One region of the Prochlorococcus sp. MIT 1306 genome, then DNA from elsewhere that is predicted to be linked to it. Evidence: predicted binding sites of a transcription regulator. Region 1 holds the regulator's gene; each other region holds the start of a gene.
The links. Region 1 encodes NtcA, which controls nitrogen genes in cyanobacteria. Its sites were predicted from a motif close to GTANCNNNNGNTAC; they were not measured.
Positions count from the first base shown of each region.

Region 1 (5,495 bases):
GGAATCTTTGTCCAAGGACCACCCACGGGCTGAAGGACAACTGCTACCGGATCGGCCGTATCGCTGTTGCGGAGTGCCACGGCTTCTAGCTCAATCCGCTCTTGAGAACGGTTCAGTAATGCCTTGCCGAGCCGGTTCATTTCACTGCCATCGAACTGCAGTCCTGAACTGAGGGATCCGCGTCTTTTTACCTCTGCCAGAGTTGATGCAAGCAGGAGGCTAAGTCGGTTGCGTACGGTTTCGCTGCTCTTCTCGTTTTGGTCAAGAGTCGTTCGTGCGAGGACTTCGCCTTGTCGGACGATGTTGATATTTTGGCGAGCATCCGGGAAGGCATACACCACGTTCTCCCCACGCAACACGTTTGCGGCAGAGCGCACATAGACCACCCAGGTGCCTGGCTTTCGGATGATCTGTTCGATGCGGTTGATATCGGTGCGTGGCACGAGCAGGATCTGTCGATTGGCTTCTTCACCGGGACGTACGCGTCGAAAAGCCTCCAGGTTTGCATCCTGAAGTAGGCGGTCGATGACAGCTTTCGCCTGGCTGGGGTTGTCGAGCCGCAGGGTGGCTGCGGCAAGTTGCTGCCCACTGCTCAGCACAACATCCCCTCGACGTAAGGCAATGAGGTTGGTCTCGAGTTGCTTCAGTTCTTTTTCAGCCGAGCTAATTCTGCTGCGAACATTGGCTAGTTCAACTTCCGTTCGGCGGATGTCGGCATCTTTTTTGGAAATGTCGCGACTGAGACGAGCTCGTTCCGCTTCGAGCTGTTGTCTTTGTTTTTGTAGTGGTGCGAGTTCGTTGCGAAGGGCGTCAGCCCGCTTTTTGGCTTCCTTCAGTTCATTCTGAACCTGATTGCTGTCCGACCTGGCCTGCTTGAGATCAAGCTCGGCATTGAACTGGGCCGACCGACTTGAATTGAGGGCATCGCGGCTTTGTTGGAGTTTGGCCTGAAGGTCATCCAGTTCAAAAAGTCCTACTCGCAGTTGTCGACTGACCAGCAGCATCAGTCCTAGGGACAGGGCGCTAATCAGGCTGCCAGTGAGAACGGTGATGAATACGGCTGTCCTTCGCGGTCTGAGATTGAACAGGCTCAGCCTTGCTTTGCCTACACGGCTGCCAAGTCGATCGCCGAGGGTGGAGAGCACACCACCGAGGACGAGTAGGGAGAGGATCAGCAGCCAGCCGGTCACGACAATGGGCGGGTGGGATCAGGAATAGTTTCAACCCGTTTCACCATCCTGGACTGGGACGGGGATCAGTTGAATTTTTTAGCAAGGGCAATCGGATCAAGAACGGTGATTTTCTTGCGATCGATTTGCACTAGACCTGAATTGCGCAGGTCTCCCAACAGGCGAGTAATGGTGACGCGAGTCGAGCCGATTGCTTCAGCGATGGACTGATGTGAGAGGCGTAGGTCAATGGTGATTCCTTGTTCCCCTGGAACCCCGAAATCCCTGCAGAGGACTAGTAGGAAACTCACAAGCCTTGATGACATGTCGCGGTGAGTGAGGGTCTCGATCATGGTCTCGGTTTGCAAGATCCGACTTGAGAGACCCTGCAGCAGAAGTAACCCCACGCTGGTGTCGTTTTCGATCGCCTGGCGAACTGAGGTGGCTGGCGCTGTGATCATTTCCACTCGGGTGAAGGCTACGGAGTGATAAAAACGGTCTGAGCGATGGCCTGTGAGCAGAGAGAGCACGCCAAATAGGCTGTTTTCACGCAGTAATGCCACGGTGATCTCTTCACCAGATTCATAGACCCGAGATAGCCGAACGGCGCCGCGTCGAATGAGATAAACCTTTTCGGCAGGATCGCCAGGAAAGAAGATGGTTTTGGAACGCTCCACCATTTCGTTGCTGGCGCCATCCAGTTCACGGATGACTTCCAGCAGGGTTTTCTGGGTTGGAGCAGGCGAGTTGGCCATGCTTCCGGACCCTTGAACATAGGGTTGCTGGGCGTAACGGCTGAAGCCGCGGATGACGCCGGTCATGGCTGCGCAGCAAACGGCAGAAATATGAAGTTAGGGAGTGGACCTCCACCACCATGTAGCAATGGTGACGGTTTTTAGTCTTCTTGCATTAACGCTGAACGTTGGAAGGCTTGTAGATGTTGTAGGCCTGGTTCTGCCAGATTCAGCAAGTCGTTGAGTTGATTCCTGCTGAATGGAGCCCCTTCAGCGGTGCCCTGCAGCTCCAATAGGTGCCCATTGGAGCCCATTACCACGTTTAGATCCACATCAGCCTTGGAGTCTTCGCTGTAGTCGAGGTCAAGGAGGGGATAACTATCGACTAAGCCAACGGATACTGCAGCAACTTGGTCGATGACGGGTTGATGCGTGAGCAGGCCTTGTTCCAGCAAGCGATCGCAGCCTCGTTTTAAGGCGATCCAAGCGCCGGTGATGGCGGCTGTACGTGTGCCGGCATCAGCCTGAATGACGTCACAATCAATTCGCAGGGTGGTTTCCCCAAGAGCGGCCATGTCGATCACGGCGCGCAGGCTGCGGCCAATGAGGCGTTGAATTTCTTGAGTGCGTCCGGAAAGCTTGAGCAGTTCACGGTTCTGTCTTTGCGGTGTAGACCCAGGGAGAAGGCGGTACTCGGCGCTGAGCCAGCCTTTGCCTTGGCCTTTGCGCCAGCGGGGGACACCTTCTTCAACGCAAACACTGCAGAGCACTGCGGTGCGACCAGTGCGGATGATTAAGGAACTGAGGGCAAAGCCCATTGGATCCCATGTGATCTGAAGGGGCCGCATATCGTCAGCAAGGCGGCCGTCAGCACGTGACTGGGGGGATGTGAGCATCGTGCTGTTGGTGGGTGAGATGACCTGAGCCTGGCAGAAACAGGTGCTTTTACACCATGGATAGTGTCAAGAGCCTTGTTAAGCAGCTTCCCACCGCTACATTTGATTTCTGCTGGTTTAGTCGGGGCGATTGAGACTTTTATGACTGCCAGTCTGAGCCCTAGCCATCGCTCCGTGGATCCGTGCATAACGGACCATCGCTTGCAGGAGAGTGATGGGAGTCGGTCTTTGGCAGCAGTTGCTGATAGGCGTCTGCTGCATCTGGTAGCTCCTGAAGGGCAGCTTCAGGTTTATACAGCCCCCTATCGAGGCAGTTTTTCTGTTGTCTTGAGTCAGGCGTTAAGAGCGGCTGGTCTGGGAAGTCGTGTGTTGGTGGCTCAGTTCCTCAAGGGAGGAGTAGATCAAGGCCCAGATGGGCGTGTGCGCCTATGTGGGCGACTTGAGTGGCTGCGCCCGGCGGTTCCTGGCTGTCTGTCTGAGCCTGCTTCAACGCTTGCCGTTGACTCCAGCGCACCTGAGGCCGTGGAGGCCATTTGGCAGGAATGTCGGGATCGCATCTTGGCGAGTGATTTTGATCAAATGGTGTTGGATGAGGTTGGTCTGGCGATTGCTCTTGGTTATCTCAATGAAGCTGATGTGTTAACAACTCTGGAGCAGCGCCCTGGGTCGATGGATGTCATCTTGACTGGCTCAGTCATGCCATCGATCCTGATGGCAATGGCTGATCAGGTCACTGAGTTGCGTCGTGGTTTCTAATGCTTAAAAACGACCGTTGGATCACCGAACAGGCCGCAGCAGGGATGCTTGAACCCTTTCAAGCCGGATTGATTCGACATCTTGATCCTGAGCAGCATCAACGGCCTGTACTTAGTTTTGGCTGTTCTTCCTTTGGTTATGACCTAAGGCTCTCTGCGAAGGAGTTTTTGATCTTTCGCCATGTACCAGGCACGGTGATGAATCCGAAGCGATTTAATCCTGCAAATCTCGAATCCACCCCTTTGCATCAGGACGAGGATGGCGAGTATTTCATCCTGCCAGCTCATTCTTATGGTCTCGGTGTGGCGCTGGAGAAGATGAAGGTGCCATCAAATATCACTGTAATTTGCCTAGGTAAGAGTACCTATGCTCGCCTTGGCATCATCGTTAATACAACTCCCGCCGAAGCCAGTTGGGAAGGGCATCTCACGCTTGAATTCAGCAATAGTTCTGGAGCTGATTGCCGTATCTATGCCAATGAAGGCATTTGTCAGCTTCTTTTCTTCGAGGGTGATCCCTGCGATACCACCTACAGCGATCGCCAGGGTAAATATCAACATCAGCCAGAACGCGTCACTCTCGCCAGGATTTGAACGAAAAAGATCTGTTGAATGCATGTCTGCTCTCAACAGATCTTTTTGATTTTGTAGACATTGATAGAGTGAAGCTACTGATCTCCTCCCCCACTTATGTCAGACAAGCAGCCAAAGTCAGCACCTCCTGAGGTTGAGGTGAATACCTCAGGTGATTATCTTGGTGGATGGGGACAGTTTGGCAACTCTTTTGTCTTTTGGGTGAGTGCTGTCGTTCTCGCCGCTTGTGTAGGAGTTTTGGTGTTCAGTATTAGCCTGCTTCAAGGTTAAAGATGAGATTTTTTGCAACTTAACTCCATGAGACGGACTTCTTTGCTGTTCAGGCTTTCTGCTGGTTTTGAAATTCTTGGTGGGATTTTTGCTCTTGTTCTGCCGATTAAATTTTGTTCACTACTTTTTGGTTATACGCTAGTCACTGAACAGGTAGGTATTGCAAGATTATTTGCATTGGCAATCATTGCTCTTGGCGGGGCGTGCTGGGAAGCATCAAGCCATGCGCCGATGCAAAATCCGAGAAGATCTCTTTGTTATTATAATATTGCTGTTGGCCTTTTGTTAACGTCTATTGGTGTGAGCCAAGATGTAATTGGTGTTCTTTTGTGGCCAGGAGTATTTATTCATCTTGCAATAGGGATTTTGCTTTTGCCTGGCCTTAGAAAGCTAGAGATTTCCTAGGTAAGGGAATTGATGCTATTGATTTGGTTAAATGCCTAAATGGTTTATTTACAAATCAGTCCTAGATATAAGAAGAATTTGGCTAGACAAAGAAACTTGCGATTGTTTAGGGATTGGGATATTTGGCCTAATCGGCTTTTAACGCTAAGTTCAACAAGGCGCCTCAATAACACTGCTCTGACTCAGCAGAAGATGCTTGGCATGAAAGGATGTCTTTAGTATCGTATTGCCGAGCCAATTCTCCAATTATTTTTGGACAAAGGAGTATTGATATGGTTTTCTAAATGCAAAGGCATCAAGATATTTGCTGTTTGGCAAGTGATAACTATCTTCTAAGGCTAATGAAAATACCTCTGAGCATATACGAAGACGAAGCTGACTTTTCTATTGATGATTATTTCTCAGTCTGGCTAAGAATTGAGATTAAATTGATGCATGAGAACTGGAGCAACCATTGCAAATTAGGCCTGCTGAACTTGGATCATTTTGAAAAAGCCAGTCGCAAGGAAGTTGATCACCTTGATATACAAATAAATATTCAGTATCAGGGAATGTGTTTGTATAACGATCCAAAAAGTTATCAAAATTATCCCAACTCCAATGGCCAAAAATCTCTTTTCCACCACAGGGATTTGATTTGGAGGGATCTAAACTTCCGCCAAGACAACAACT
Region 1 covers NZ_CP138959.1:1,815,249-1,820,743, reverse strand. Annotated here, with positions in the region: gene SIB74_RS09195 (DUF3084 domain-containing protein) at 1-1,190, opposite strand, end outside; gene ntcA (global nitrogen regulator NtcA) at 1,256-1,990, opposite strand; gene rph (ribonuclease PH) at 2,065-2,799, opposite strand; gene SIB74_RS09180 (cob(I)yrinic acid a,c-diamide adenosyltransferase) at 2,941-3,555, shown strand; gene dcd (dCTP deaminase) at 3,555-4,148, shown strand; gene SIB74_RS09170 (hypothetical protein) at 4,245-4,418, shown strand; gene SIB74_RS09165 (hypothetical protein) at 4,446-4,823, shown strand; gene SIB74_RS09160 (hypothetical protein) at 5,247-5,495, opposite strand, start outside.

Region 2 (5,495 bases), 620 kb from region 1:
TCAGATTCTGCAGAGTTATGAGCATCACGAGAACTACCAGCAATAATGTTTTTGGATTTGCGACCATTCAGGAATGATGCGCACCATCTTGATCAGTGGTGCCAGTCGAGGTATAGGCCGAGCAATTGCCGAACGAATGTTGGCTGATGGCCATCGTCTTAGCCTTGGCCTAAGGGACCCTAAATGCCTAATTGGTAGCTCACTTGACCCGGCAATCGCTGGTGCTGAACAAGTGTTCATACATCCCTATGAAGCCCAGGACGTTAACGCTGCCGAAAGCTGGGTATCGGCAAGCTTGGCTCATTTCAGTGGCTTCGATAGTTTGATTCACTGTGCAGGCGTATTTCATCGCACGCCCATACGGTTTAATGATAACCAGCAGCATGAGATTGATAAGCTCTGGCAGGTGAATGTCATGGGCCCATGGTTGCTCAGCCGCGCTGCTTGGTCTCAGCTTGAATGCCATGATGAGGCGCGCATCATTGTGTTGGTCTCAATGAGTGGCAAGCGCTCCAAGGGCCGTTTGGCTGGCTACACAGTTAGTAAGTTTGCTCTGATGGGCCTTTGTCAGACCATGCGTAACGAAGGATGGGAGCAAGGCATCCGCGTGACAGCGATTTGTCCAGGTTGGGTCAATACCGATATGGCTGCCAGGGTTAAGTCATTGCCCAAAGAGGCGATGACTCAGCCTGATGACATCGCCTCTTTGAGCTCTCATTTGCTACAGCTACCTAACAGTTGTGTACCGTTTGAACTGAGCATGAACTGCACACATGAGATCTAAACCCTTAGTTGAGTTGATGAGACTTTGTTATTGGCAAAGAAATGACGAGCAAAACATTCCAAACCTCTTGAATAACATGGATTCTTTGCGATAAAAATCGTAGACATAAGAATAAGAACAGGAATATACTCTCACTAATTGGCCACCATTAAATATGACAAATTGGTCAAACAAGACAATCTTTACTGGAGTTGGACTTTTTTTATTATTGATACTAGTCTGCTAATATTCAATAACCACTCATACTGAAAGAGTTCAGGCTGTCGCGGTCTAGATATGGCGGTGAAAGAAAGATCAAGGCGACTAGCAAACTTGCCTTCATTGGAGATGTCTAGACAGGAGGTTCATGAGGGTGAGGCTTATGCAGAAGCCCAGATAAATGAAAGCTTGCGTAGCAGTGCTCGTTTTGATTTAAAAAAATTGAACTTCAGGCTGATCACCATTCAGGAAGCGACGTAGATTCACTCCTGCTTCCATTGATGCAGCATGAAGCTCAGCTCGCTGCATTGCATCAAGACCATCCCAGAACGCATTGAACAATTCAATAGAGGCAACACCCATGCCGACCATCCCCATGATTGAGAGTGGGAGGCTCAACCAAGGGAAAACCAGTAGCAATACACCCAGCAAGACACTGACTGCGGCACCCTGTTTAACTGATTCCCAGACAGTTGTGCTAATCATTTGGATTTGTACGGTGCGGCTGATCGCACCCCGCTTGCGCAATGCTTCGGTTCTTAATCCGCTCAGAAGAGTTTGGTAGATGGCATAGACGGCCATCCCGCCGAGCGTTGATTCGGCCACGATTTCACCACCATTGATGGCTCCTCCATTGAGGTTGATATCAATCGATGTAAGGCCTGCGATCGCCGCGATCTCTAGTCCTGCTCGTGGGATGCGGAAGGGATCTCGTTCGCGGGTCATGGCCGTAGAAATAAGGTAGCAATACTCAGCATCAGTGTAGGTACCTGATGATGCAACCAATCATCATTGGGATTGATTCATCATGCTCAATATTGTTATGTGATTGCATTATCTTTATGATTGGATTCAATAAAATTTTCTGCATTTGACTGGGGTGGAGGCTGATGGCGATCGTTCAAAACTATTGGCAATTGGCTGGCAATGGTTACCCTGCCTTTGAATAGATTCTCTTTTCAATTCAAGATCTTTCGAGAAAACGTTGCGAATGGTGCTCAGATCCAATAGCTAGTGCTTAATCTTTTGGCAAGTGTGGAATCAAATTCTTGACAATCCTTATCCTGATCATGCAATGCACGATTTCGGGTCAGGCATTAGAGAACTTTAGCCAGACTCATGATTTCAAATCAGGCTATCAACAAAAGAGAATGCAAATCATCGGCAATATATTAACATAAACCATGAGAATCCTCAGCTTAATCCAATCATCAATCGTATTTTTGTTAATAAAACAAAGCCGCAACTCTATAGACTTATTCAGTCTTCATTCAACCCGAAATGTTACCCCCATAACTGCGGTGATGTCTTTTTTAATTGTGCTGGTGTCGTATGATCCATAACTACTCATTTGTGTAGAGTTAGGGACTGTGATCTGGAATGTGCCGGTATCGGCGTTGGTGATTGCGCCAATACTTGAGCCTGCTTCCTGGGCAATAACCTTTGCTCGTTTGCGTGCATCACGAGTAGCTTTTGCGAGCATGTCAACTCGCTTGGCTGCAAGCTTTGTAAAAGTGTAGGAGGGTCGATTAATTGAAAGAGGTACCCCTTCACCAATTAGGGCACTGATCTTTCCTGAAATCACGTGGATTTTTTTAACATCCCAACTTCCTATCAGAACAGCCTGAGTTGTCGTCCAAGTTGTTGATAGCAGCTCTCCCGTCTTTGGGTTGCGAACTTGATCTTTATTAGACCTAACAGTCCCTAATTCTATCTCATCAGGCTTGACTCCATTGGCTTTTAGAAAGACCATCGTTTTTTCTAACGATGGTTTTAGCAGCTGATAGGAAGCCTGCTGGTTGTAGCCAGTTTGTTGAACATTTACAGACCAATCGACATAGTCGCTCGTAATACGCTCTGTACTGGCTCCGGTGACAGTAATTGTGTCATTACTACTGCGGATTCCCTTGACTAAGATTGACGATGCTGCGACGATTCCGCACACGAAAACAGCCGTTGCAAAGACCAGTGGTGGAGTGCGTCGCAGCAACTGACAAGTATTATCAGTCCACTTGCTTAGCAAGCTTCGACTTTGCGGTGAGGTCATGACTAGCTGACTCTATTAACCAATCCTAGTGATTTTCGTGCCAATGGCTAGTCAATTTTTTGTTAACTTAACCTTGTCAGACTTGCACGAAAATGATGATAGTCACAATACTCAGATTGGCTTATTGATATTTTTTTTCTTTAATCCCATCAACGACAACACCCCTCTTCTTTCTTTTGAGATTAGATGCATGGAAAGTGATCGTTAGATATTTCATTACATTTTATCGGTGCACAGTTCAGTACTCATTTTTCATTAGTTTGTTCAATTTATTTAAATGTTACTATGCTTATAATTCTTGATATTTAGACTTTTGGCAATCCTAAAACGTGAAAATAAATACGTAGCTCAGGGGAATAGTGAATACTGATCTGGATGATCGATACATTCGGCACGTTCGCTTGGTGCCTTGATTACAGCTTCTTCCCCAAGCAGATGCGAAGTTAGCCATGGACGACGTCCAATCCCCTGGGTCCGGAAACCAAGGGGATTTTTCATTGTGATTCTCAGTTTTTCTCGTCTCATTTAGGAGAGTTGCTCATTAGGACTGAGCTGAATGCCGGCCCGCTGAGGGAGGCCAGCAGAGCCTCCTGCCTCACTGACGATTTTAAGTATTTCTACTGTTGAATCTTGTCACTGATTCTTTTGGTTGAACTATGCCCAGTTCTCATTCACTCTGATTAGCTCCCTTTTAAGGACCAGCACACATTCGATCAAGAAATCAATAGCGAAAGTTGCTGTACGTTCTGCAAGGATACTTACCCCCCTATTCATCCATACTCGTAAAGATTTGTTGCGACCACGGCCTTGCAAAAGTCGTGAATGGTCCCTTTTGGAACGACAGCTTGAGAGAGAATTCAGACCGTATCTTGATTTCCAGAACAGCTTCATCCTTGTAATCCAAAGCGAAGAGGCGCGATCCATGCAGGATTTTGTATCCGCATGAACAACAAACCCTGCCGCGCAAAGTGCATAATTCGTTTGTAGCGATAGCTACCAAACGTTCACCCTGATCATTGCAGGGCGCAGTTCGAGCCAAGCCATGGAACGGGGACTTGGACGTCATTTCGGACTCTGAATCATGACCACGCTTCTTTATCGCGGCCAGCAGTATGCCCAGCACAAAGAAGTTGCACCTAAGCAACTCGTAGAACTGACATACCGCCGCACTGTCTACGCAAACAACAAGCTGAAAGCAGCCCAGGCCCATCCTGTGCTCACCTATCGCGGACAGGAGTACCAGAAGTAATTCATTTGGCAATCACTTCTGAAAAACCCTTTGACCTCGCCCCGCTCGTCGGGGCTTTTTTGTGGTCTGAGCTTGTCTAGCGCCTCTCAACTATTTGCAGCTTTCTTGCAAAGCTTTTTCGCGATCATCAAGTCATCTTGTTTCTACTTCTCAGTTCGGGACTTGTGGATGCCAGGATTGCTTGACTTGGTTTTGCACCAAGTCACTGCGAGTGTCATCAGAACCTGCTATCTCCAGAGGGTGTTCCAACGAAGCCATGAGTCGTCAAATCGCCGCAGGTCTAACCGTCATATTCCTGCTAGCACTACTGGCCAGTAACCCCTCATTGAGCGGTATCCCCATCTATGGGCATACGTCTCTGCTTGAGTTCTGGGTGAAGAACATCGCTTTGGCGATGCCCCCAGCATTCACCCTTGGCATGTGCACAGTTCTTCTCTACAAAGGCTTCCGCTACCCCAGAGGAACAGTTTTTACCATTCTTGGTCTGCTTCAACTTGTATTTGTGGGATGGCTTATTTGGCTAACGTTTCAAGCAGGAGCTGTCTGGGTGTCTTTACCAATCCTTCTAGTGGCTGCCTTTATGGGACCAAAGTCGGCTAGAGCGACTTGGAAATGGCTCGGAGTTGATCGCTATTACAGAATCAAAGCGGAAACAGATGCCGATTGATTGAGCTTCTTTTTTATCTTGTGTGTTGGCAAGCCTCCCCAATTATCACTGGGACCATGCCCAGAGCTGGCCGCCCTCACATATCCAAGTAAGCGAGGTTGGTTTCTCCTCCTGCAAACCAGCTGATTCGGGATACAGCAATGAGTATTACTTACGAGAGCGCAAGGCTTTTGAGCGCGTTTTGATTTGAATTGAGCAAGGTATGCAGGCCTCCAGACCGACAGCTGGGGGCTCTTTTTTGACTAACCACTACAGCTGGTAGCTAACAGACCGCTTGGTGGGCTATGAATGGTACTGACTAAGCTCTTGCTAAAATGCTGTTTGGCTTTACTAAAAAGCAGCTCTTGGGCTGGTGGCTTTTAACAACTGGAGCCAAGGTCACCTTAGGAATTTGGCTATTTGGTCGAATGGGCTGGGATTTGCCCTGGTGAAAGACCATAGATAGGCCTCCCAAGGCTTTTCAGATCTGTTGATTAAACAAGATAGTCCTGCGCTGTATGCATTTAGATTTAAGTGGCAACTTTCTGCCTAGTTAATTAATTTCCAGAAT
Region 2 covers NZ_CP138959.1:1,191,244-1,196,738, forward strand. Annotated here, with positions in the region: gene SIB74_RS06075 (hypothetical protein) at 1-21, shown strand, start outside; gene SIB74_RS06080 (SDR family NAD(P)-dependent oxidoreductase) at 74-784, shown strand; gene SIB74_RS06085 (hypothetical protein) at 1,196-1,708, opposite strand; gene SIB74_RS06090 (SIMPL domain-containing protein) at 2,250-3,029, opposite strand; gene SIB74_RS06095 (hypothetical protein) at 3,378-3,527, opposite strand; gene SIB74_RS06100 (DUF4278 domain-containing protein) at 4,111-4,278, shown strand; gene SIB74_RS06105 (hypothetical protein) at 4,535-4,945, shown strand.
Region 2: a site for NtcA is predicted at 4,013-4,026, ahead of SIB74_RS06100 (DUF4278 domain-containing protein). Genes of this name have one in related genera too.

Region 3 (5,495 bases), 680 kb from region 1:
CTGGAACCCTGCCCGATGTGCGCGGGAGCACTAACACAAGCGCGCATGGGCCAGGTGATCTTTGCTGCACACGACCCCAAGCGAGGTGGGCTTGGTAGCACAATCAATCTGGGGGACCACCCCAGTGCGCATCACAAAATGCGTGTTCTAGGCGGTGTGATGGAAGTTGAAGCTAGGCAGCAGCTAGAAGCCTGGTTCAAGCAGCAACGGCAACGTTTTCACGAAAACGAGGTAACTCTGACTCGAACAGATTGAGCAACAGCTCAACGTTTTTAGGGGTGGAGTTGTATCCCATCAAACCAATCCTCCAGATCTTGCCAGCCAGGCTTCCTAATCCGCCACCGATTTCAATGCCGTGCTCATTCAGCAAATGCAAGCGGAAGGCATTGCCATCCACTCCATTAGGAATGCAAACAGTTGTGAGTGTGGGCAAACGCAAGGCTTCAGGTACATGCAACTCCAAACCAAGACTCTCGAGCCCTGCCCAGAGCGCTTCGGCATTGCAGCGATGACGATCCCAAGCGTTTTCAAGGCCCTCATCCGCAAGTAATCGCAGGGCTTCACGCATCCCAAAGTTCATATTCACCGGCGCAGTGTGGTGATAAACCCTGTCGCTTCCCCAATACTGATTAAGCAGCGAAACGTCTAGATACCAATTGGGCACCTTGCTACTACGGGCCGCAAGCTTCTCTTCGGCACGGGGCCCCATGGTGAAAGGACCAAGACCAGGAGGGCAGCTGAGCCCCTTCTGGCTGCAGCTGTAAGACAGATCGACCTTCCATTGATCCAGAAAAACCGGAACAGCACCTAAGGAGGTGACCGTATCTAGCAGTAAAAGGCAATCGTGCTTATGGCAAAGATCGCCGACACCATCCATTGGCTGACAAACGCCAGTGGATGTTTCTGCATGCACTAGAGCCAGAATTGCTGGGCGATGCTCGATCAAAGCTGCTTCTAGCTCTGCAAGGGAAAAGGCTTCTCCCCAAGGTTTTTCAATCAACTGAACATTGGCTCGATATCGAGCAGCCATATCGGCAAGGCGATTGCCGAAATAACCGTTTACCGCAACCAATACCGTGTCACCAGGTTCAACGGTATTGGTCAAGGTCGCCTCCATGGCGGCACTACCAGTGCCGCTCATCGGCAGTGTGAAACGGTTGTCGGTCTGCCAGGTGTAGCGGAGCAACTCCTGAACCTCACCCATTAATTCCAGATAAAGGGGATCAAGGTGGCCAATCGGAGAGCGCGCAAGTGCCTGAAGCACCTTGGGATCGGCATTTGAGGGTCCAGGCCCAAACAGCAAGCGGGTAGGCGTGGCAATCGGTTCGAGAACCGTCTTATGAGATTGGTCAACCTGGGGAAGGGTTTGCGTCGTCGCCAAGGCCCTTGGTTAGTTCAATTGTTTAGAGCCTAAGCAGTCAACCTTCATCCCCGGGACTTTTTTTGAGGGATTGCAACGGCAAGCAAGCAGGTCAATCAATAACGACAGCAATGAAAAAATACTGATTTTTTTTTCGAATCTCTTGGCAGCAGAAGGGAAGTAAGTCAAAAAACGCTAGCTCGTCTAGCAAAGTCCCTTTGAAGCCTGATCCGTCGTCATTGGCTCAATACTGATCCCCATTGACTGAAAGCAGGCTTCAAAATCGTTGATGAAGATCGAGCGAAGGCTGAAAGAAGATGGTTGTAGCAACCAATCAACCCTGTGATGAGATCAGCCATTGAGGACGACTGGACGACTTGGACGAGTTGATGGATATCGAAGCTAAACAATCAAAATCAGTGATCCAGCAATAAAGCTCTCCCAGGCTTAGATCAGCTCAAGCTGACAGAAACGGTTACGGAATCCACCCAGAAAGAAAACAAGGCTTCAGCAGAAGGTACCTGCTGCTACAAAAAGAAGGCCATGCGGCTGATTACGGTCGCTTTATTATCGCCGGCTCGGCCTCATCTTCGCCATGGGCAAATCACCCCAAGACGTCCTCCGCCAGATCAAGGACGAGGGCATTGAACTGATTGACCTCAAGTTCACTGATCTGCACGGCAAGTGGCAGCACCTCACCGTTTGTTCGGACTTGATTGATGAGGAAGCCTTCACTAATGGCTTGGCTTTCGATGGATCTTCCATTCGTGGATGGAAGGCCATTAACGAATCAGATATGGATATGGTTCCTGACGCCAGTACGGCCTGGATCGACCCCTTTTATCGCCACAAGACTCTTAGCTTGATCTGTTCCATTCGGGAACCTCGTAGCGGCGAGCCCTATGCCAGATGCCCCAGGGCGCTTGCGCAAAAAGCCCTCGGTTACTTAGCCGGCACTGGCCTAGCCGATACAGCCTTTTTTGGTCCTGAGCCAGAGTTTTTCATCTTTGACGACGTCCGCTACAACTCCGGTGAAGGTGGTTGCTTTTACAGCGTTGACACGATTGAGGCCCCTTGGAATAGCGGTCGCATCGAAGAAGGCGGCAACCTTGCCTACAAGATCCAACTGAAGGAGGGCTACTTTCCGGTTCCACCCAACGACACCGCCCAGGACATCCGTACTGAAATGCTGCTGCTGATGGGGCAATTAGGAATCCCGATGGAGAAGCACCACCATGAAGTTGCTGGTGCTGGCCAACATGAATTGGGGATGAAGTTCGCTGAGCTGATTGAAGCTGCGGACAACGTGATGATTTACAAGTACATCGTTAGGAATGTTGCACGTAAGTACGGTAAAACGGCAACGTTTATGCCCAAGCCGGTGTTCAACGATAACGGCACCGGGATGCATGTTCACCAGAGCCTCTTTAAAGGAGGCCAGCCCCTCTTCTTTGGAGAAGGCACCTATGCCAACTTGTCACAGACGGCTCGCTGGTATATCGGTGGCATCCTTAAGCATGCTCCCTCCTTCCTAGCTTTCACCAACCCCACAACCAATAGCTACAAGCGTTTGGTGCCAGGTTTTGAAGCTCCTGTAAACCTTGTTTATTCCCAGGGCAATAGGTCTGCAGCTGTTCGCATTCCGCTCACTGGCCCAAACCCGAAAGCCAAGCGTCTTGAATTCCGCCCAGGCGATGCCTTGGCCAATCCTTATCTAGCTTTCAGCGCAATGATGATGGCGGGGGTTGACGGCATTAAAAACCAAATTGACCCTGGCGATGGTTTCGATGAGGATCTATTTGAACTACCAGCAGAACGCCTTGCCAGCATCCCCACAGTGCCAGCTTCACTTAATGGTGCGCTCGAAGCATTAAATTCAGACAAGAACTACCTCATGGAAGGGGGAGTCTTCACTGAAGACTTCATTAACAACTGGATTGACATCAAATACGAAGAGGTGCAGCAATTGCGCCAAAGGCCTCATCCCCATGAGTTCACCATGTATTACGACGCTTAATAGTAATTGCAATTTGTGCTTAGATCTTAAGCCCCATTCGCGTTCTAAGAGAGCCAAAAGCCTCTGATTTATAGAATCAGAGGCTTTTTTATATGATAGATAATCAATTTGTAGTCAATTTATAATGCTTTTGGCCTATAATTAATGCAAGAGCTCAAAGCAAGTTTGAGAAGTTCCACATCTTTTCTCAAGTCCGACCTTAAGCCATAAGGAAAGGCCGATAACATCAAGAAAGAGCAAATTTTCATCCGGCTTGTCTTTGTTGATTACAAAATGATTGAAACAATGCTTTAATTGTTGATGAGCTTAGCAGATCTCTTTATGAGTGCTCTTTCGCCTCCAAAGTAGTTCTTGCAGCAGTTATTCTCAATTCCCTGCAGTTTTTTATCAGCTTTTACAGAAAGGATCCATTGCCAATCGATCTCTCCAAAGCTGGAGGGAAGGGTTTCGAATGCTAGAAATACAATGTTCCTGCAGGCTGGCATTTATTTAAACAATAATAATCTTGCTCTTGATGCGGCTGATCACAGATGAATGTATTTAGTGGAAGCTATTTCAGAGTGATTAGCGATCTGACTGCTAATTAAGCCTTCGAATTCCTAGAATCTTATTTAAAGGGGCCTATTCACATAGACCAAATAACAGTAATCTTTCGCATGATGCTTATGTAAATTAGGCTTTCGCAAAGTCAATCGCTATCATTGAACCAAGCTCAACTGGCAATGCAAGCTATCAGGGTTTCAATCGAATATTAATAGTAAGCAATTGCTTCAATTGTCCGCCATTAAGAGACGAGAGCTGTCAAAAGAGTTATTGTTTTTATATAAATAAAATAAACAAGGTAAATGAATTGGAATTTCGGCAATTTTCTTCCCATTCTTTTGCTTCCATTTATTGTCAGCAATGGTGCGGTTGGATTACCTGCGCAGGCGAACGATCTCAAAGAGAGAAAGAGTTTGGCATACGATAAAGCCAAGGAGTTGATGGATCCTGATCTATATTTTGTTTATCGCTTGACTGATCGTATTATTACTACAAATGCAATAAAAAGGCCTATTAGGGTTGCTGTCCGAACAGGAGCTAATTGCTCAGGAATGCTTGGCATTGATCCAAAAAGCGAAAAATGTAGAGCAATTAATCTTTTGCCTAGAATAGATCAAAGCTCAAATTTTGATATTTGGGCAGCTCAGGTTGTAGAGACCATGGCAGGCAGCCCGAATGCATTTGCGATGAGTAGCGCTGGAACATTCTATATAAATGTAGCGATGCTTAAAGAATTGACTGGCAAGATTGATCAGGCTGCCTGTGTTATTGGCCATGAGTTGGCTCACATAACACAAAATCATTCTGAAGAAATGGCCAAGAAAAATAAAGAGCTTGACAAAAAAGCCGGTAAGAAGATTGCTAGTGCAGTGCAAAATGCTCATAATGCACAGTCTGGTCAAAGAACAATGGCGTTAATATTTGGAGGAATAGCAGCCATAGGCGGAGATTCAAGTTCACTTCAACAGACTCAGTTTAATATCGCCATGCAAAACTTGTCTGCACAGCAAATAGCACCAACAATTGTTAATAAGGCAATGAAGTTAGCACCTGAATCTGGAGAGGCATTTGGCAAGATGCAAGGCTTGGCCCCTAATTTTGTCAAACGTACACTTCGTGATATCAATAACTATCTTCGCGATTATTCTTTAGAGTTGGCTGGCCTTTCCAGGCAACTCGAATATGAAGCAGATTTGCTTGGCCTTGAGTATGTTGCAACCGCTGGGTTTGAGCCATCTAAGTGCAAAAAGCTTTTTACAGAAACATTGCCTCATACTCAAGATAAATTGATCAAAAGATTGCTGCCTGAAGGAATCAAGGATCCAGGTGTAACAACAAAAACATCAGGAGGCTCTGATTCCTCTGGTCTGTCACTCGATGAGTTAAGAAAAAAAGCTTATGAAAAAAGTATTGCTGCTTCTAAAAAAAATCAAAAGGAATCAAAGAAATCCAAAAAGATTGAATCTGATGATATCCCTGATGATGTAATGGAATCACTTGAATCTACACATCCTGATGGGCTAGACCGAGCAAAAGCAATTGATAAACATCTAATGGATAGGAAACGGTTTGCTA
Region 3 covers NZ_CP138959.1:1,133,755-1,139,249, reverse strand. Annotated here, with positions in the region: gene SIB74_RS05820 (nucleoside deaminase) at 1-255, shown strand, start outside; gene SIB74_RS05815 (pyridoxal-phosphate-dependent aminotransferase family protein) at 197-1,381, opposite strand; gene glnA (type I glutamate--ammonia ligase) at 1,956-3,377, shown strand; gene SIB74_RS05805 (M48 family metalloprotease) at 4,223-5,495, shown strand, end outside.
Region 3: a site for NtcA is predicted at 1,878-1,891, ahead of glnA (type I glutamate--ammonia ligase). Genes of this name have one in related genera too.

Region 4 (5,495 bases), 410 kb from region 1:
CTGGAGGTGGAACGCGATTTCACCACCTACGGCGAAGAAGTCAAATTCGGTGGAGGGAAAGTGATCCGCGACGGCATGGGGCAATCCCAGCAATCCCGCGCCAATGGTGCTGTTGACACCGTGATCACCAATGCCCTGATCCTCGACTGGTGGGGGATCGTCAAAGCAGATATCGGCCTGCGAGATGGACGGATCGTTGCTATCGGCAAGGCTGGCAATCCCGACATCACTGACGAGATTGACATTGTGATCGGCCCAGGCACTGAAGCCATTGCTGGAGAGGGTCACATCGTGACAGCCGGCGCCATCGATAGCCACATCCATTTCATCTGCCCACAGCAAATCGAGACTGCCCTGGCTAGCGGCGTTACCACCATGCTCGGTGGTGGTACAGGTCCAGCAACAGGCACCAATGCCACTACCTGTACACCTGGCTCCTTTCACATCAGCCGCATGCTGCAAGCAGCCGAAGGATTGCCGATGAATCTTGGCTTCTTTGGTAAAGGCAATGCCAGTACAGCTGAAGCTCTCGAGGAGCAAGTACTAGCCGGTGCCTGCGGCCTCAAACTCCACGAAGACTGGGGTACCACTCCAGCAGCTATTGACTGCTGTCTTTCGGTAGCCGATCGCTTTGATGTCCAGGTCTGCATCCACACAGACACGCTCAATGAAGCAGGTTTTGTAGAAGACACAATCCGAGCCATCGGCGGACGCACCATCCACACCTTCCATACCGAAGGGGCCGGTGGAGGCCATGCACCAGACATCATCCGTATCTGTGGTGAAAGCAACGTGCTGCCCAGCTCCACAAATCCAACCCGGCCTTACACCCGCAACACCCTGGAAGAGCACCTCGACATGCTCATGGTTTGCCACCACCTAGATCCAGCGATTCCTGAAGATGTGGCCTTTGCCGAATCGCGCATCCGTCGCGAAACGATCGCCGCGGAAGATATTCTCCACGACCTCGGTGCCTTCAGCATCATTGCCAGTGATTCCCAAGCGATGGGACGAGTCGGAGAGGTGATTAGCAGAACATTCCAGACCGCTCACAAGATGAAAGTTCAGAGAGGCCCTCTGCCAGAAGATGCTGCCAATCCACGTGGCACTCGTAACGACAACAACCGCCTAAAGCGCTACATCGCCAAAGTAACGATCAACCCCGCCATTGCCCACGGCATTGACAACCATGTTGGCTCAGTAGAGGTAGGCAAACTGGCAGACTTGGTGCTCTGGAAGCCAGGCTTCTTCGGCGTGCGGCCAGAACTTGTCATCAAGGGCGGCTCAATCATCTGGGCGCAAATGGGCGATGCTAATGCCTCTATTCCAACACCTGGACCAGTCCATGGCAGACCAATGTTTGCAGCATTCGGCAAAGCCCTTGCCCCCAGCTGCCTCACCTTCCTGAGCCAAGCGGCCATCGAAACAGATCTTCCCAACAAGCTGGGGCTGCAACGTGCCTGCATTCCCGTTCTGAACACCCGCACGATCGGCAAAGCAGAAATGCACAACAACAATTCACTACCAAAAGTAGAGGTAGATCCACAAACTTACGAGGTGTTCGCCGACGGCGATTTACTCACATGCGACCCCGCAGAAGAACTACCAATGGCCCAGCGATATCTCCTAATCTAAACGCTAAATTCAACATCTACCTTTAGGTTGCTAAGTCATAGATCAAGACTTGATCGGCATCACAACCTCAGCCGGCTGAGGAGCACACGCTGCCACCTGTTCATCAACTACTGCACCCACAATCACAATCGACGGCGCTGCAAACCCTTCGCTCTGCACCCTTTGAACCAACTGTTCCAAGGGAGCTTTGAGGTAGCGCTGACCTACGACAGTGCCCTGTTGAATGATTGCTGCGGACGTAGCTGGATCGAGTCCACCGGCAATCAACTCTTCGACGATATAAGCAAGGTTATGCAAACCCATATAAATCACCAGGCTGTCACTTGCGCTAGCAAGATCCTTCCAATTCACAGAAGGGCGCTGTTTGTCGATCTTCTCGTGACCTGTCACAAAAGTGACAGAACTACCACCACAACGATGGGTCAGAGGAATACCCACATAGGCCGGCGCAGCCATCCCCGCTGTAATCCCAGGGACCACCTCCACCGATACCCCATGACTCTGCAAATAGGCGGCCTCCTCACCACCCCGCCCAAACAGAAAAGGATCACCACCTTTTAGGCGTACTACACAGGAATGACGCTGAGCCAATTCAACAAGCAACTCATTTGTCTTGGACTGTGGGACCCAATGACGTTCTCGACGTTTACCAACAAAATGCCGTTCACAAGACTCGGGTACTAACTCGAGTACTTCCTTAGGCACCAGAGCATCGTGAACCAAGGCTCCGCACTGGCGAAGCAGACGATAAGCCTTCAGTGTGAGCAAATCAGGATCACCAGGGCCTGCACCCACCAAATACACAGTGCCAAAGTCCAAAGAGCTCATGGCAATGCAGCCAGCAAATCAATCAAACCCAATCGAAATAACTCAATCTCAAGTAGGGAAGTCATCACCCCAGAATCGCGCAGCGTCTGCGTCATCTGGATTGGCGCCAAGGCGAGAAAAAGAGGCTTGGATGCCTCCTTCGCTGCAGCGAGATCAGCATGCCAGTCGTCCCAGGAAAGCATGGGCAACGCCAGCCGCTGCTGAAGCAAACTTAAATAGCGATGAGCAACACCCTGGCGAAGGGGATGGTGAACCAAAACAAGAGAGCCATCACGACAATCCTGACGCTGCACCCACTCCTGTAACAATCGCCACCAAGAGGGCCAGGCACCCAAGAAAGGCACCAACCTGATGTTCACACCCTGTTGCTGAAGTCGCTGACGAATCAACGGCACATCCTCTCGAACATGAGAACCAGGCAGCAACAACAAAGGAACCAGCCAAATAGGATCTGCACTCTGCTCATGGCGATCAGTAGCCGTTAAGGCTTCTACCAGCACAGGTGTGCCTCGACGTTGCGCGACCTGCAGAGCAAAAGAACGCACACAAGAAGGAACATACCCACCAGCACGGCCATGCACGATCAAACGCAAAGCGCGCTTACAACCAACCTCCTCATGCTTTCGTAACAACGGCCACGGATCTAAGACATCCGAAACTGGTGAAGTCATTCCAGTCTTAATAGTCGACTGCAACCATGGCATCCCGTCGCTATCGCACACAGTCGCAAACTCGGTTGAGGACGAGTGGTCGCCAAGGCAGACAGGGTGCAAACCGCTCAAAACGCTTTAACAGTGACTTCGAAAGGGATTTAGCTGCCATGAACCGTGTGTGGAAAATGCTCAGACAAGGCACAATCCGTTGGCTGGGAGAGATAGGCCGCCAATACTGAAATCACTTAAAATTTATACACAGCAACCATAAAGAAGGAAACTTGTGCACCTAGATGTATCGATCAACACCAAATCTTGAATTTCACACAAATGCTCAATTTTGTTCAATCTGATACCGCCAATACCCTCTTCCATCAGGCTTAATGACTCCATTCGCAGCGTGGCCTGACTCCTTAACACCCCTAGCTCAGCCAACATCAGCCGGGCTCAGAATGTATACAAAGACACCAAATCTTTAATTTCACACAAATGCTCAGTTTTGTTCAATCTGATACCGCCAATGCCCTCTTCCATCAGGCTTAATGACTCCATTCGCAACTTACCCTTACTTCAATAATGGCAGAGTCTAAAAACCATGGGCATCGAATAAGCAAATAAAGTTTGAAAAACATGATCACTTCTTTTCAAGTTTAATTTCAACAAAATGTCATGGTTATTAGCTCTCCTGCTAAACAATTTCTCCAAGGAAAGAAGCTCAACAAAATTGAGCAAAACAAAGCTTTTAAAGATGGCTTAGATGTTGGTGATGAACTTGAAACCTTTGCTCAGGTTGGTTGGGAACAGGTCGATAAAACAGACCTCGAACTGCGCCTGAAATGGTATGGAATGTTCTGGCGACCCAAAACTCCTGGCAAGTTCATGCTACGGCTAAGGATACCCAATGGTGTTCTCAATAGCCACCAAATAAAAGTAGTGGCCTCAATCGTGGGTCGCTACGGAGAAGACGGCAGTTGCGACATCACAACACGCCAAAACCTACAGCTTCGTGGTGTTTTACTGAGTGATCTTCCCGAAATCCTCAGACGTCTTGAAGAGGCAGGTCTCAACACAATCCAATCAGGTTTTGATAACCCACGCAATGTCACAGGAAATCCACTGGCTGGGATTGACCCTCTTGAAATTGTTGATACTCGCCCTTACACAACTGAACTACAAAATTTCCTCACGAATCAAGGAAAAGGAAACCATGAATTCTCCAACCTTCCCCGCAAATGGAATACGGCAGTTGCAGGGGCCCGCGATAATTTCCTGCTCCATAACGACATCATCTTCCATCCAGTGGAACACGATGGGGTGATGGGTTTCGGCGTCTGGCTCGGAGGGATCCTCTCCTCGCAGATGAATGACTATGCGCTGCCTTTAAATGCCTGGGTTAAACCCAATGAAATCTGTCGGCTCACCGGCACTATTCTAACGCTATGGCGAGATAACGGTGAGCGTAACAATCGCCCTAAGGGCAGGTTTCGCATGTACCTCGACAGCGTGGGCATCGAAGCGTTTCGCACCATGGTGGCGGAAAAATTTGGACCGCTAACTCCTGATCCCGGTTCTGTATTTGACGACAAGCCTCGCTCTTTTTACGGAATCCACCCTCAGAAACAAACAGGACTTCACTACGCCGGCATGCATGTACCCGTTGGACGATTACGCGCAGAAGATCTTCAGGATCTTGCTAGCGCCAGTCTTAACTATGGCAGTGGTGAAATTCGTCTTACTGAAGACCAGAACATCATTTTGGTGGGGCTATCAACTACCAACCTCGACAAATTTCAAGCTGATCCACTGCTACAGCGTTTTCCACTTGAACCCGGTTCCTTTGCCGCCGGCACTGTCTCCTGCACAGGAAATACGTACTGCAGCTTCGCCCTTACAAACACCAAAGATCAGGCCATGGCAATGGCCCATCAACTGGATGCAGAACTCATCCTCCCTGAGGAAATAAAAGTCCATTGGACTGGCTGTCCCAACAGCTGTGGCCAGGCCTACATGGGCGCAATCGGCCTCACAGGAACCAAAGCCCGTGCACCGAACGGGGGCCAAGGCATGGTTGAGGCCTATGACCTCAGCCTTGAAGGCCGGCAAGGGCCGGATGCCCGAATCGGGACACTGCATCGCAAAGGCATTCCTGGCAGCGAACTGAAAGACGTACTGCGGGAATTACTGATCGAACGCTTCGGTGCTCAACCTCGTAGCCAACCGAAGCAGAACAGCGACCCTTTCTCCAACTTCATGAACTGGTTCAGCAATTTAGGCGAAAACAGCAGCCCATCCCCTTGAGCTGCGATCGCTAAACCACCGTTCTTAAATCAATCACCTATCAAGCCCCACCATGCAATCGACTTCCCAAGCACGTGATCT
Region 4 covers NZ_CP138959.1:2,229,758-2,235,252, forward strand. Annotated here, with positions in the region: gene ureC (urease subunit alpha) at 1-1,635, shown strand, start outside; gene cobA (uroporphyrinogen-III C-methyltransferase) at 1,678-2,463, opposite strand; gene SIB74_RS11190 (CbiX/SirB N-terminal domain-containing protein) at 2,460-3,245, opposite strand; gene SIB74_RS11195 (ferredoxin--nitrite reductase) at 3,786-5,414, shown strand; gene SIB74_RS11200 (hypothetical protein) at 5,467-5,495, shown strand, end outside.
Region 4: a site for NtcA is predicted at 3,412-3,425, ahead of SIB74_RS11190 (CbiX/SirB N-terminal domain-containing protein). Genes of this name have one in related genera too.